4 regions of the Listeria sp. MAN/IMW/UF555 genome follow, and region 1 is predicted to be linked to each of the others. Evidence: riboswitches for the same ligand, from Rfam matches in the RefSeq annotation. Region 1 holds a riboswitch; each other region holds the start of a gene.

Evidence for each region. Region 1 has a riboswitch for S-adenosylmethionine ahead of AC4PG8_RS04110 (5-methyltetrahydropteroyltriglutamate--homocysteine S-methyltransferase). Riboswitches for the same ligand answer to the same signal wherever they lie in the genome.
Region 2: it holds a riboswitch for S-adenosylmethionine, as region 1 does, so the genes downstream of both, metE (5-methyltetrahydropteroyltriglutamate--homocysteine S-methyltransferase) here and AC4PG8_RS04110 (5-methyltetrahydropteroyltriglutamate--homocysteine S-methyltransferase) in region 1, are expected to answer to the same signal.
Region 3: it holds a riboswitch for S-adenosylmethionine, as region 1 does, so the genes downstream of both, AC4PG8_RS06835 (MetQ/NlpA family ABC transporter substrate-binding protein) here and AC4PG8_RS04110 (5-methyltetrahydropteroyltriglutamate--homocysteine S-methyltransferase) in region 1, are expected to answer to the same signal.
Region 4: it holds a riboswitch for S-adenosylmethionine, as region 1 does, so the genes downstream of both, AC4PG8_RS12385 (methionine ABC transporter ATP-binding protein) here and AC4PG8_RS04110 (5-methyltetrahydropteroyltriglutamate--homocysteine S-methyltransferase) in region 1, are expected to answer to the same signal.

Annotation. Positions count from the first base shown of each region.
Region 1 is NZ_JBZWZS010000001.1:812,514-815,609, forward strand. Features, by position in the region: gene AC4PG8_RS04110 (5-methyltetrahydropteroyltriglutamate--homocysteine S-methyltransferase) at 31-1,134, opposite strand; SAM riboswitch class I at 1,229-1,325, opposite strand; gene AC4PG8_RS04115 (RidA family protein) at 1,390-1,767, opposite strand; gene AC4PG8_RS04120 (DUF1294 domain-containing protein) at 1,846-2,103, shown strand; gene lcp (putative cellulose-binding protein LCP) at 2,371-3,096, opposite strand, start outside.
Region 2 is NZ_JBZWZS010000001.1:1,114-4,209, forward strand. Features, by position in the region: gene AC4PG8_RS00040 (MFS transporter) at 1-809, shown strand, start outside; SAM riboswitch class I at 904-1,010, shown strand; gene metE (5-methyltetrahydropteroyltriglutamate--homocysteine S-methyltransferase) at 1,117-3,096, shown strand, end outside.
Region 3 is NZ_JBZWZS010000001.1:1,366,816-1,369,911, forward strand. Features, by position in the region: gene yycF (response regulator YycF) at 1-7, opposite strand, end outside; gene AC4PG8_RS06830 (pyridoxal phosphate-dependent aminotransferase) at 219-1,400, opposite strand; SAM riboswitch class I at 1,553-1,672, shown strand; gene AC4PG8_RS06835 (MetQ/NlpA family ABC transporter substrate-binding protein) at 1,783-2,604, shown strand; gene AC4PG8_RS06840 (methionine ABC transporter ATP-binding protein) at 2,619-3,096, shown strand, end outside.
Region 4 is NZ_JBZWZS010000004.1:44,610-47,705, forward strand. Features, by position in the region: gene AC4PG8_RS12375 (MetQ/NlpA family ABC transporter substrate-binding protein) at 1-73, opposite strand, end outside; gene AC4PG8_RS12380 (methionine ABC transporter permease) at 138-812, opposite strand; gene AC4PG8_RS12385 (methionine ABC transporter ATP-binding protein) at 809-1,831, opposite strand; SAM riboswitch class I at 1,921-2,039, opposite strand; gene AC4PG8_RS12390 (hypothetical protein) at 2,148-2,336, opposite strand; gene cesK (histidine kinase CesK) at 2,415-3,096, opposite strand, start outside.

The DNA of each region.
Region 1 (3,096 bases):
GAACTAGCCTAGGCCAGTTCTTCTTATTTGTTATTTCCCCCAAACGTCTTCTGCGATTTTGACGACGTAACGTAATTTGTTCCATTGCTCTTCTTCACTTAAAATATTGCCTTCTTCTGTAGAGGCGAATCCGCACTGTGGGCTAAGGCATAATTGGTTTAGCGACACAATCTCACTCGCTTCTTTAATTCGTGCTTTGATTGCCGTTTCATCTTCTAAATCCCCTGTTTTAGAGGTGATTAAGCCGAGAACGATTTTCAAATCTGGGCGCGCTACATATTTTAGTGGTGAAAAATCTCCAGAACGTTCATTATCATATTCTAAAAAGAAACCATCGATATTAAGTTTGCCAAATAATGTTTCTGCAACTGGTCCATAACCGCCTTCTGCTATCCACGTAGAGCGGAAATTCCCACGACAAATGTGCATCGTAATAACCATATCTGCTGGTTTATACTTGATAGATTCATTAATAAGCGTTTTATATGTTTCTTGCAGCGTATCGGGGTCAAAACCTCGCTCACGCACGACTTCACGCTGTTCATCAGAGCATAAATAGCTCCACGATGTATCATCTAATTGTAAATAACGACAACCGGCATCATAAAAGGCTTGAATCGCTTTTTGATACGCAGCCGCTAAATCAGCCACAAATTTATCAGCATCGTCTATATATGGCTGATACTCCATGTCACCACGATAATGAAGCATCGCCGGACTTGGAATCGTTTGTTTTGCTACATGATTTTCACCAACGGCTTCTTTTAGGAAAATGAAATCTTCTATAAATGGATGCGTCGTGAAATCAATTGGACCAGTGATTTTCACTGAATGTGATTTTGTTTGGACTTTGCTAAATTGAATGCCTCCCGCTGCATCGTACCCTTCTACCCCATCCAAATTCTCTAAGAAATCAAAATGCCACCAAGCGCGGCGGAATTCGCCATCAGTAATTGCTTTTAAACCCACTTCTTTTTGTTTTTCAACAATGTACTTGATTTCTTCATTTTCAATTTCACGTAATTCTTGAGTTGTAATTTCGCCACTTTGGAATTTCTCGCGTGCCTCTTTAATTGCCTTTGTCCGTAAAATACTTCCAACATGATCTGCATAAAATGGTGCCACTTGATTCATTTTCTTCGCCTCAATTCTAGTTATTTTTATGTACAAAAAAACTTTCCCCCAAAAGACAGCTTTTAAGGGAAAGAGTGATTTACCTGTTTCGCGTGCCTTATCTGTCAGTGATACTGCTGGATTTGGCACCGTGAAAAGTCCGGTTGCCAAGGCTTCACTGGGCCAGAACCCTCCACCTTTCTTGATAAGTTACTATGTAATTGGTTCTTATTATATCGTTTACTTCTTGTAATTGTCAAATTTATTTCTGAATATTTATGCTTCTGCGATAACTTCGATTTCAATGTCAGCATCAAGCGGTAACTTGGCTACTTGGAAAGCACTTCTTGCGGGGAAATCGCTGGAAAAGAAAGTAGCATATACTTCATTCACAGCTGTAAAATCATTTAAATCTTTGAAGAAAACGGTCGCTTTAATGATTTTGTCTAGTCCAGAACCAGCTTCTTCTAGTACGGCTGCTAAATTTTTAAAAGCTTGCTCAGCTTGTTTTGTTGCGCCTTCTGCTAATTCTCCAGTTGCTGGGTTAATACCAAGTTGACCTGATGTGAAAATAAGTCCATTCACTTTTACAGCTTGTGAATATGGTCCGAGTGCTTTTGGGGCTGACGAGGTTTGAATAATTTCTTTTGCCATTTTATCCCTGCTTTCTTTTGTGGTATGCTTTTATTCTAATAAATAAAGTTAGTTTTAGCAATAAAGGGGGCTTTCTGAATGATTTTAACGATATATTTAATCGCGATAACGCTTATTTCTTTTCTATTATTCGCTGTTGATAAACGGAAAGCAATTAAACACGCATACCGGATACCTGAGTCGGTACTACTGCTCTCTGCATTTCTTGGTGGTGCCTTTGGTAGTTGGATGTCGATGCAGTTGTTTCACCATAAAACGCAAAAGCCGAAGTTTCGGATTTTAGTTCCGCTTGCGATGGTTTGGACTGTAGGGGTTTTGGTTTGGTGGTTGTACTGAATTAACAAGCTAAATTTGTCCATTTTCAGCTTTTATAATTTTCAAATTCCCAGTAGAAATAGTTTTGCAGTGCTTGACATGAGTCATCCCAATTGTCTTTTGAACATGATTTCTATCTTTGATAAAAGTAATTCATAGCTATATTTTAACAGTCTTTTTGTACAGTTCTTAAAATTAGTAAAACACTATAACAAATCTATTATGTCTAATAGCAAAAAATACCGACCAGAGAAAACTGGTCGGTATTTTTATTCTTACTATCTTTTATTAATTTTTCCTTCTTAATTTCTTTCTACCTCTCATCACCAACAAGAGCATGCTTAGAAGAAGTAAGCTCATGCCTGTCCAGATTACCCAAGTGTTTGTTTGGTCACCTGTTTTTGGTAATGGTTTTGCTGCTTCATATGTTGCTGTATGTTGCTTGTTATCAACTACTTTTAATGGTGTTTTTTCTACTGATGGTTTTACTGGATTTGTAGGTCCTGTTGGGTCTGATGGGTCAACAGGTTTTACATTTTCTGCTTTTACTTGAATGTTAGCTGTAACAGAAAGTTGTTTCTTCCCTGCATCTGCAGTTCCTTCATTTGGATCATACGTGTAAATCACTTTGTAGATACCAGCTTTATTTACATCTACTTTACCATCTACTTGGATTTTGGAGAAAGGAATTGCTACACCATCTCGGTTTGTCGCACCTATAAAATTAGCTTCTGCTTCCCATTTTTCTCCATGTGGGATAACGCTATCTTTTACAGTGATTTGAGCTTGGTTTTGGATCACAGTGATATGAGCTACTTTTTTCACTCCATCATAGATATAGCTTACTTCATATGCGCCTGCTGTTTCAGAATCAACTTGCCCGGTTACAGTTACATCTTCGAAAGAAATTTGGTCGCCTTTTTTATTTGTAGCGTTATCGAAGTTGTCTTCTGCTTTCCATTTATCTCCTGTATAAATGATAGAGTCATGCACTTCTAAGCTTGTTTTTCTTGG
Region 2 (3,096 bases), 810 kb from region 1:
GGATTGGAGCAATGAGTGATCCTAGTAAGCGTGGTCGGAATATGGCTATTTATGGTTTGTTTTTCTCTGTAGGATTTGCGATTGGGCCGCAATTGGTGAATTTGGCAAAAGTAAATGCAAACTTGCCTTTCTTTTTGTCAGGTATTTTAGTATTGATTGCTTGGAGCCTTGTTTGGTTTATTCGAAATGATTTCGTGGGAGAAAAGGCTGTTATTCGGAAAATTTCTTTTTGGGGAAGTATAAAACGCTTTTCGGGCGTATTTAAGATGGCTTGGGTTGCGATGATTCCACCGTTTTTGTATGGGATTCTTGAAACCGGACTTAATGCGACATTTCCGGTTGTAGGGTTGCGAGATGGGCTTGATACAATGATGATTGCGATGATTATTTCTTCTTTTTCAGTTGGGACGATTATTTTTCAAGTGCCGATTGGGATTATTAGTGATAAATTTGGTCGGGGTAAAATGTTACCGCTTTTGACTGGAGCAGGGGCTGTGGTTTTTGTATTAACAGCGTTTGTTAAGATACCTATTTTCTTTGTGATATTTTTCTTTATTTTGGGGATATTGCTAGGCTCGCTTTATTCACTAGGGTTATCTTATATGACTGATTTGACGCCGCTTGAACTACTTCCGGCTGGAAATATTTTGGTAGGAATGTTCTTTAGTTTAGGGAGTATTATTGGTCCGAGTGCAACGGGGATGATGATAGGGATTTTTGGAAATCAAATATTTTATTTTGTGGTCGCTGGAATCCTTTTGCTAGGCTGTTTATTATTAGCTTTGGGAGGACGGAAGGAAGCACATTGAAAGAAAATAAAAATTTAATGATTGACAGTTTTTAGTTGCAAGTGGTATGATGATTTCAATCCAATTTAAGTGATTAAAAAAACTAAATAAATTACTCTTATTATGAGTGGTAGAGGGACTGGCCCGTTGAAACCCAGCAACCTTTCAATTCGTTGAAAAGGTGCTAAATCCTGCGAAGTGTGATGCTTCGAGAGATAAGAGAGACTTAAAAAGTTTCACTGTATTTGTGTATCGAAACTTCCAAACCTCTCTAGTTCTCTAGGGAGGTTTTTTATTGGCAAAAAATTGAGAGGATAAGGTGATAGGTATGGTAAAGGCGATTAGTTCAAACTTGGGGTATCCAAGACTTGGGGAGAAACGTGAATGGAAACGTGCGCTAGAAAAGTTTTGGAATGGTGCGATTTCAGAAGAGGAATTATTGGCGGAAACAAAAGCTCTAAGATTACATGCGCTAAAGAAACAACAAGATAAAGGAATTGATTTGATTCCAGTTGGTGACTTTAGTTTTTATGATCAAGTGCTAGATACGAGCGTTACATTTGGGATTATTCCAAAACGCTTTCAACATGATGGTGGAAAGGTTTCGCTAAATACATATTTTGATATTGCGCGTGGTAAGAGTGACGCGGTTGCTTCTGAAATGACTAAATGGTTCAATACTAACTATCACTACATCGTGCCAGAACTTGCTGAAGCTGATCCTAAAGTATTAGATAACCGGGCGCTTTACTACTACGAGGAAGCGAAAAATGAGCTTGGGATTGAAGGGAAGCCAGTCCTTGTTGGTCCGGTTACTTATTTAAAACTTGGAAAAGGTAGCGATACAGAAAGCTTTGAAATATTATTAGATAAATTTATTCCAGCGTATATTGAAATTTTGAAAGAGCTTGAAACTGCTGGTGCTACCTGGGTTCAAATTGACGAACCTTATCTTGCAACTAGTTTTGATAAAAAAGAAATTGCTTTATTTGAAAAAGTATACAAAGCGTTTCATGATGCTGTACCAAACTTGAAAATAGAATTACAAACTTATTTTGAAAGTTTGGATTATTATGAAGAGGTTGTTAATTTGCCAGTTGCGGCGGTTGGAATTGATTTTGTTCATGATCACGGCGATTCGATTAAAGCGTTGAAAGCTCACGGATTTCCGCAAAATAAATATTTAGCGGCTGGGGTGATTGATGGTCGAAATGTTTGGCGCAGTGATTTGGATGCGAAATTGGCACTCCTTACTGACATCGCTCATTATGTGGCGGAGGATAAATTGATTGTCCAACCATCCAATTCATTATTACATGTACCAGTAACAAAACTAAGCGAACCTGATTTAGATGAAGTGATTCTAGGCGGCTTATCATTTGCTGATCAAAAATTAGATGAAATTGCTATATTAACGAAAGCTTTAACAGAAGGTGCGGAAAGTGTGGCTGCTGAGCTAAATGAAGCTCGTGAGGCTGTAAAAGCACTTAATGAATCAAGCCATCGAAATAATTTAGAAGTTCAAGCGGCGATTGCTAATTTGGAAAATGTTCGGGTTGACCGAGAATTACCATTTGCAGAACGAATCAAATTACAACATGAATGGCTCAAATTACCACTGTTTCCAACAACGACTATCGGAAGTTTTCCACAGTCACCAGAAGTTCGGAAAACACGTGCAGATTGGTTAAAAGGAAATATCACCGATGCAGAATATAATGCATTTATTGAAAAAGAAACTGCTCGCTGGATTAAAATTCAAGAGGATTTAGATATCGATGTGTTAGTTCACGGTGAATTTGAACGTACTGACATGGTGGAATATTTTGGACAAAAATTAGCTGGCTTCCAAGCAACTAAATTTGGCTGGGTACAATCTTATGGTTCGAGAGCGGTTCGTCCACCACTTATCTACGGGGATGTTGCTTTTACGGAGGAAATTACAGTGAAAGAAAGCGTCTATGCCCAGTCGTTAACGAAGCGCCCAGTGAAGGGGATGCTAACGGCGCCAGTAACAATCATCAATTGGAGTTTTGTCCGTGATGATGTGCCGGAAAGTGTTGTTGCGAATCAAGTTGGCCTCGCGCTTCGTAAAGAGGTAGAAGCACTAGAACGTAATGGCATTAAAGTTATCCAAGTGGACGAGCCAGCTTTACGTGAAGGTTTACCATTGAAACAAGCGAGATGGCAAAAATATTTAGATGATGCGGTATATTCATTTAAATTAACAACTGCTTCGGTTCAAAATGATACGCAAATTCATACTCATATGTGTTACTCGGATTTTGATGACATTATTGATACAATC
Region 3 (3,096 bases), 550 kb from region 1:
CTGCCATTTTTTTACAGTCCTCTCATTCCTGGATTTCGCCGGCTTTAACCGGGACAGATACTTTTTATTTAATGCAAAAAAATCTCACTAAATACTTTAAATTCCGGCCTGTCTTCATAAAACAACATGCTAAGAATAGACTTACTAATCAATTATAACACATACAGTTAATTATCTGAATTATTACAAGCTATTTTCTCTTAAAATCACATAATCTCTTAATTTTGTGCCACTTTATCAAATAAATGTAGCTTGGAAATTCGCGCCACTGCCTCTTCTAATCGTTTTTCATCCATTAAAAGTCCTACGCGTACATAACCCTCACCGAAAGTTCCGAAACCACTTCCGTCAGCAACAGCTACACTAACCTCATTTAATAAGTAATCCGCGAATTCACTACTTGTAAACTCTTTTGGAACGGGCATCCATGCAAAAAAAGAGCCCGCTGGAGCAATTGCTTCCCAACCAATTTTATCACAAGCAGCTATAAATGCATTTCTACGGCTTTCATAACGAGCATTTAATTCTTGTACACAAGTTTGATCGCCTGTGAGCGCCTCAATTGCAGCATCTTGAATACCTGGGAATAAACTTACATACATATGATCTTGAATGAGGTTGATTGCTTCGACAACGTCTTTATTCCCAACAGCAAATCCTACGCGCCAGCCAGCCATATTGTATGTTTTCGAAAGCGTATAAAGTTCGATTCCAATCTCTTTTGCTCCTGGAGTTTCTAAAAAGCTAATCGGTTTCTTCCCATCAAAACCAATACCACCATAAGCAAAATCATGTGCAATCGTGATATTGTTTTCTTTAGCAAAAGCAACCGTTTCTTCAAAAAAGTGAGTCGTAGCAACCGCGCCAGTGGGGTTATTTGGATAATTTAAATACATCAACTCCGCTTTTTTCGCAATTTCTTCAGGAATTTTATTAAAATCTGGTAAAAAGTTATTTTCAGCAATAAGTGGCATTGTTTCGAACTGAACTTCTCCTAAAACGGCTCCTGATAAATAATCTGGGTAGCCCGGATCTGGTAAAAGCATTACGTCACCTGGATCCATTAAACACATTGGCAGTTCAACAAGCCCTGTTTTCGTCCCAAATAAAATGGCTACTTCTGTATTTGGATCGATGGTTACATTATATTCACGCGCATAAAAATCAGCCGCGGCTTGTTTAAGTTCCTGTTTTCCACGAAACAACGAATATTTATGATTGATTGGATTTTCTGAAGCTGTTTTCATTGCTTCCACGATATGCTTGGGTGTTGGCTGGTCTGGATTTCCTTGACCTAGATTAATCACGTCATGACCTTCTTCCACTTTCTTTCCCACTTTTTCTACAAGGCTAGAAAAAAATTGATCTGGTAAATTTTGCAAGCGTTTGGAAATTTTCATTTGGCACCCGTCCTTTTCAAGTTTCATTGATTAAAATAGTAAAGTTTTCTGAAGTATTTGTCCAGTATGATTTTTTTTAAACTTAAAAAAGCATTGACAAATTATCTTAAAATGCGTATATTTTTAACTAACAGGTTTTTCTAAAATATTTTCTCTTATCGAGAGCGGCAGAGGGACTGGCCCGATGAAGCCCGGCAACCTAACTTTATTTAAGCGTAAAGTGAAGGTGCTAATTCCAGCAAAATGGTGTATTCCGTTTTGGTAGATGAGAGGAGCTGGATATGTTCGACTTTCCACTTCTCTATTCTAAATAGAGAAGTTTTTTTATTGCTTTCATGAATAAATCTGGATAAATAATCAACATACTAGGGAGGAAAAAAAGATGAGAAAATTAACAAAAGGGTTAGGAATTTTACTTGCATCAAGCCTTATTCTAGGTTTAGCAGCATGTGGAGGCGGAAGTGACGATAAAGCCTTAAGCACAAAAGAAATCACCATTGGAACAACAGCAGGACCTCACCAACAAATCGCTGAAGAAGTTCAAAAATTAGCGAAAAAAGACGGCCTTGAAATCAAAATCAAAACTTTTGATGATTATAATACACCAAATACAGCTTTAAACGACGGTGACCTCGATGCGAATAACTACCAAACAATCCCGTTCTTAGAGCAACAAAAGAAAGATAAAGGCTACAAATTAGACGTTGCTTTTAAAACAGTAGCATTCCCAATGGGTGTTTACTCCAACGATATTAAAGACTTAAAAGATCTTAAAAAAGGCGACAAAATTGCCGTTCCAAACGATCCAAGTAACGAATACCGTGGTTTAAAACTATTTGAAGATGCTGGCATTATTAAATTAAAAGATGGCGTGGAAGAAAAAGCAACAAAAAAAGACATTGCTGAAAACCCACTTGACCTTGAAATCGTTGAACTTGAAGCTTCTCAAATCCCTGCACAATTAGATGAAGTTGCAGCAGCAGCTATCAATACTAACTTCGCAATGGGTGCTGGACTTTCTATTAATAAAGACGCAATTTACCATGAACCAACAAAAGACAATCCATATCCAAACGTATTTGTTATTCGTAGCGAAAACAAAGATGATGAAGTCGTTAAAACATTAGAAAAATACTACCATTCTGATGACGTAAAAGCATTTATTGAAAAAGAATTTAATGGGTCTGTAGTACCTGCATTCTAGGGAGTTGTTTTATTTTGATCGAATTACATCAAGTTTCAAAGTCATTTAATGTAAATGGAAAAACCGTAGAAGCCGTCAAAAATGTTTCTATTACAGTCGAAAAAGGAGAAATTTTCGGTGTCGTTGGTTACAGTGGCGCCGGAAAAAGTACGCTCGTTCGTTGCATCAACTTGCTTGAACGTCCTGATGCCGGCCAAGTTTTAATTGACGGGAAGAATTTGTCTACCCTCTCAAGTAAAGAACTTCGTGTCGCTCGTCGGAAAATTGGTATGATTTTCCAAGGATATAACTTACTTAAAACCGCAACTGTCTATGATAACATTGCCAAACCGTTAAAATTAGAAGGTGTTCCAAAAGACGAAATCGAGATTCGCGTAAATAAATACTTGTCGATTGTTGGCTTAGAGGATAAAAGAAGCAATTATCCAAGTCAGCTTTCTGGCGGTCAAAAACAACGTGTTGCGATTGCTCGTGCTCTTGCGCATGAACCAG
Region 4 (3,096 bases), on a different contig from region 1:
CTGAGGAGCCACCGCAAGCTGTAAGTACTAAAACTAAACTTAATGTGAAAATTAAACCAAGAACCTTTTTCATGAAATTCTCTCCTTTTTTGCGGGGATTCCGCGTTTTTTTATATAAATTTCTTCATATACATTGATTAGCGTTTATCGGTTCGTTTTGTTAGGAAGTCGCCGATAAATTGGAAAATAAAGACGATGATTAAAATAATAATTGTCGCAAGTACCGTTACATCAGGTTGTCCACGTTGGAATCCTTCAAGATAAGCTGTATTTCCAAGCCCACCTGCACCAATGACGCCGGCCATCGCTGTGAATCCAACAAGTGAAATTGCTGTCACTGTAATACCAGAAATAATCGCTGGTAAGGCTTCTGGGATGAGCACTTTACCAATAATAGTAAACATATTCGCGCCCATGGATTTAGCGGCTTCAATAACGCCTTTGTCTACTTCGCGAAAAGCAATTTCTACCATCCGACCATAGAACGGAGCTGCTGAGATAATTAAAGCTGGAAGTGCTGCTTTCGGTCCAATTACGGTTCCGACTAACGATTTTGTCATCGGTAAAAGTAACACGATTAAAATAATAAAAGGAATGGAACGGAACACATTAACAAGGATTGCTGTGATCCAGTATAAAATGCGCGCTCCGGCATGTTTTTTATTATTGGTTAAAAATAGTAATAATCCTAGCACGATTCCTAGTAAAAAAACTGCAAATAATGAAGTAAGTGTCATATATAGCGTTTCTTGTGTGGCAACCCACATCATTTGAAAATCAACATTTGGAAATAACTCTTGTAATTTCGTCATCGTTCTAACACTTCCGTTTCTACTTTAAGTTGACGTAGCTGTGTTAGACTGGCTTCTATCGCTTCTTCTGTGCCTAGAACTTGGACATACAATGTTCCGTATGCGCCGTTTTGCGTTTGAGTTAAGTTCCCATGAAGGACATTTAGCAAGACATCATTTTCTTTTGCTACTTGAGAGATAACTGGTTGAGTTGCATTTTCACTCATGAAGAGTAGTTTAACGATTTTACCTTCTGCGTAATTATCGAGTAATAGATGGATTAGTTCTTCCGTTTCGTCTGAATCAGTTACTTGGCGGACGAAGCGCTGCGTTACTTTTTCTTTAGGATGGCGGAAAACGTCTAGTACGTCACCGAGTTCAGCAACTTTCCCGTTTTCCATGACTGCCACGCGATTACAGATTTTACGGATAACGTGCATTTCGTGGGTGATAACGATGATAGTTAGGTTGAGGCGTTTATTTATGTCTAGCAGTAATTCTAAAACTTCATCGGTTGTTTGTGGATCTAGTGCGGATGTAGCTTCATCACAAAGCAATACTTTAGGATTATTCGCGAGCGCTCTTGCAATACCTACGCGCTGTTTTTGCCCACCACTTAGTTCAGCTGGATAGGCGTTTTCTTTTCCTTCTAAGCCAACGAGTCGGATTAGTTCATTGACCCGAAAACGTCTTTTCTCACCGCGAACACCAGCAATTTCTAATGGAAACGCGATATTTTCTGCAACAGTTCTTGACCATAATAAATTAAAATGTTGAAATATCATTCCGATTTGTTGGCGCGCTTTTCTTAATTTACTACCACGAATTTGGCTAATTAGTAGGTTATCTACTTCAACAGATCCTTCAGTTGGTAGTTCTAATCCATTGAACATTCGGATTAGTGTACTTTTACCAGCCCCTGAATAACCAACTACTCCGAAAATCTCACCTTGTTCAATTTCTAAATCGACATGGTCGACTGCGAGAACTTTGTTATTTCTGGACGTATATTCTTTTACGACGTTCTGTAACGTAATCATCTCTATCACCTTTTCTACATTCTGATATACAAAAAAGCCTTCCTGCTAATGAGCAGAAAGGCAGCATTTTTTCAAATGGGCTAACTTCCTTCTCATCTTTCAGAACAAATCGTTGTTCTGCATGACTTAGCACCTTAAACACATAATGAATTATTGTTTAGGTTGCTGGGTTTCACAGGGCATTTCCCTCCACCACTCTGGATAAGATTTCTACATATTATTATATCACTTCATTTGTGACTATAGTGACGTTTCTTGTTTTTTCATATTACCTTTTCCGTCACACTTTGTCAATAACTTTTTTATTTATACGCATCTATTTGTAATTTACTTCACTAATAATATTATTTTCTCCCGAATGTTCCTGGCTAGCTAACTGAGAGGCTATTTTAATCTGAGCTCTATTTTGATATTTAAGTTCGCTACTATTGACTTGAATTATGTACATAAATACCGCAATGACTGTGATACAAGCAACAACAATTAAAACAATATGTTTTTTCATTTTTCTCTCCTCCGTGATTTATATTCTACTGAAAGAACATAAATCACAAGGAAAGAAACATTTAAGAATTTTTAAAGATTAAATGAGCGGCAATTTGACGATAAAACTTGTTTTGCGATGTTTGCTTTCTGCGGTAACAATTCCGCCGTGTTTTTCAACGATAGACTTAGCAATTGCAAGGCCTAAACCAGTCCCCGTTGTTGTCCGGTTTTTATCTACTTTATAAAAACGTTCAAATAAATAAGGCAAATCAACGGTTGGAATCTCTTCACCGTAATTAGTGACCCGCACAACAGCCATATGATCTTCTTTTTTCGCGCTTACATCAATTTGTTTATTTCCTTCTCCGTATCTAAGCGCATTGGAAAATAAATTCTCAAACAAACGCATAATTTGGTTACCATCGCCACCAATGATGAGTTTATTGGCATCAAAATGTTCGATTATCTGCATATTTCGTTCTGCAGCTCGTCCGTCATATTCTGCTACTAATTGTCTGAGTAATTCAATGATGTCTAGTTCGTCTTTTTTCAATTGGTAATCAACACTATCAAGCCTAGTATAAGAGAATAAATCATCAATCAGTTTATGCAGATGACGCGCTTTTCCGTAAACAAGTTCCGTATAATAACGCAGCTCAATCTCATCACGATAACGATCCTCATGAATATAACTTAAATATCCTAAAATCGACGTTAAAGGCGTCCGCAAATCATGTGAGACATTCGTAATCAAGTCATTCCTAGCTTGCTGCGCCTGT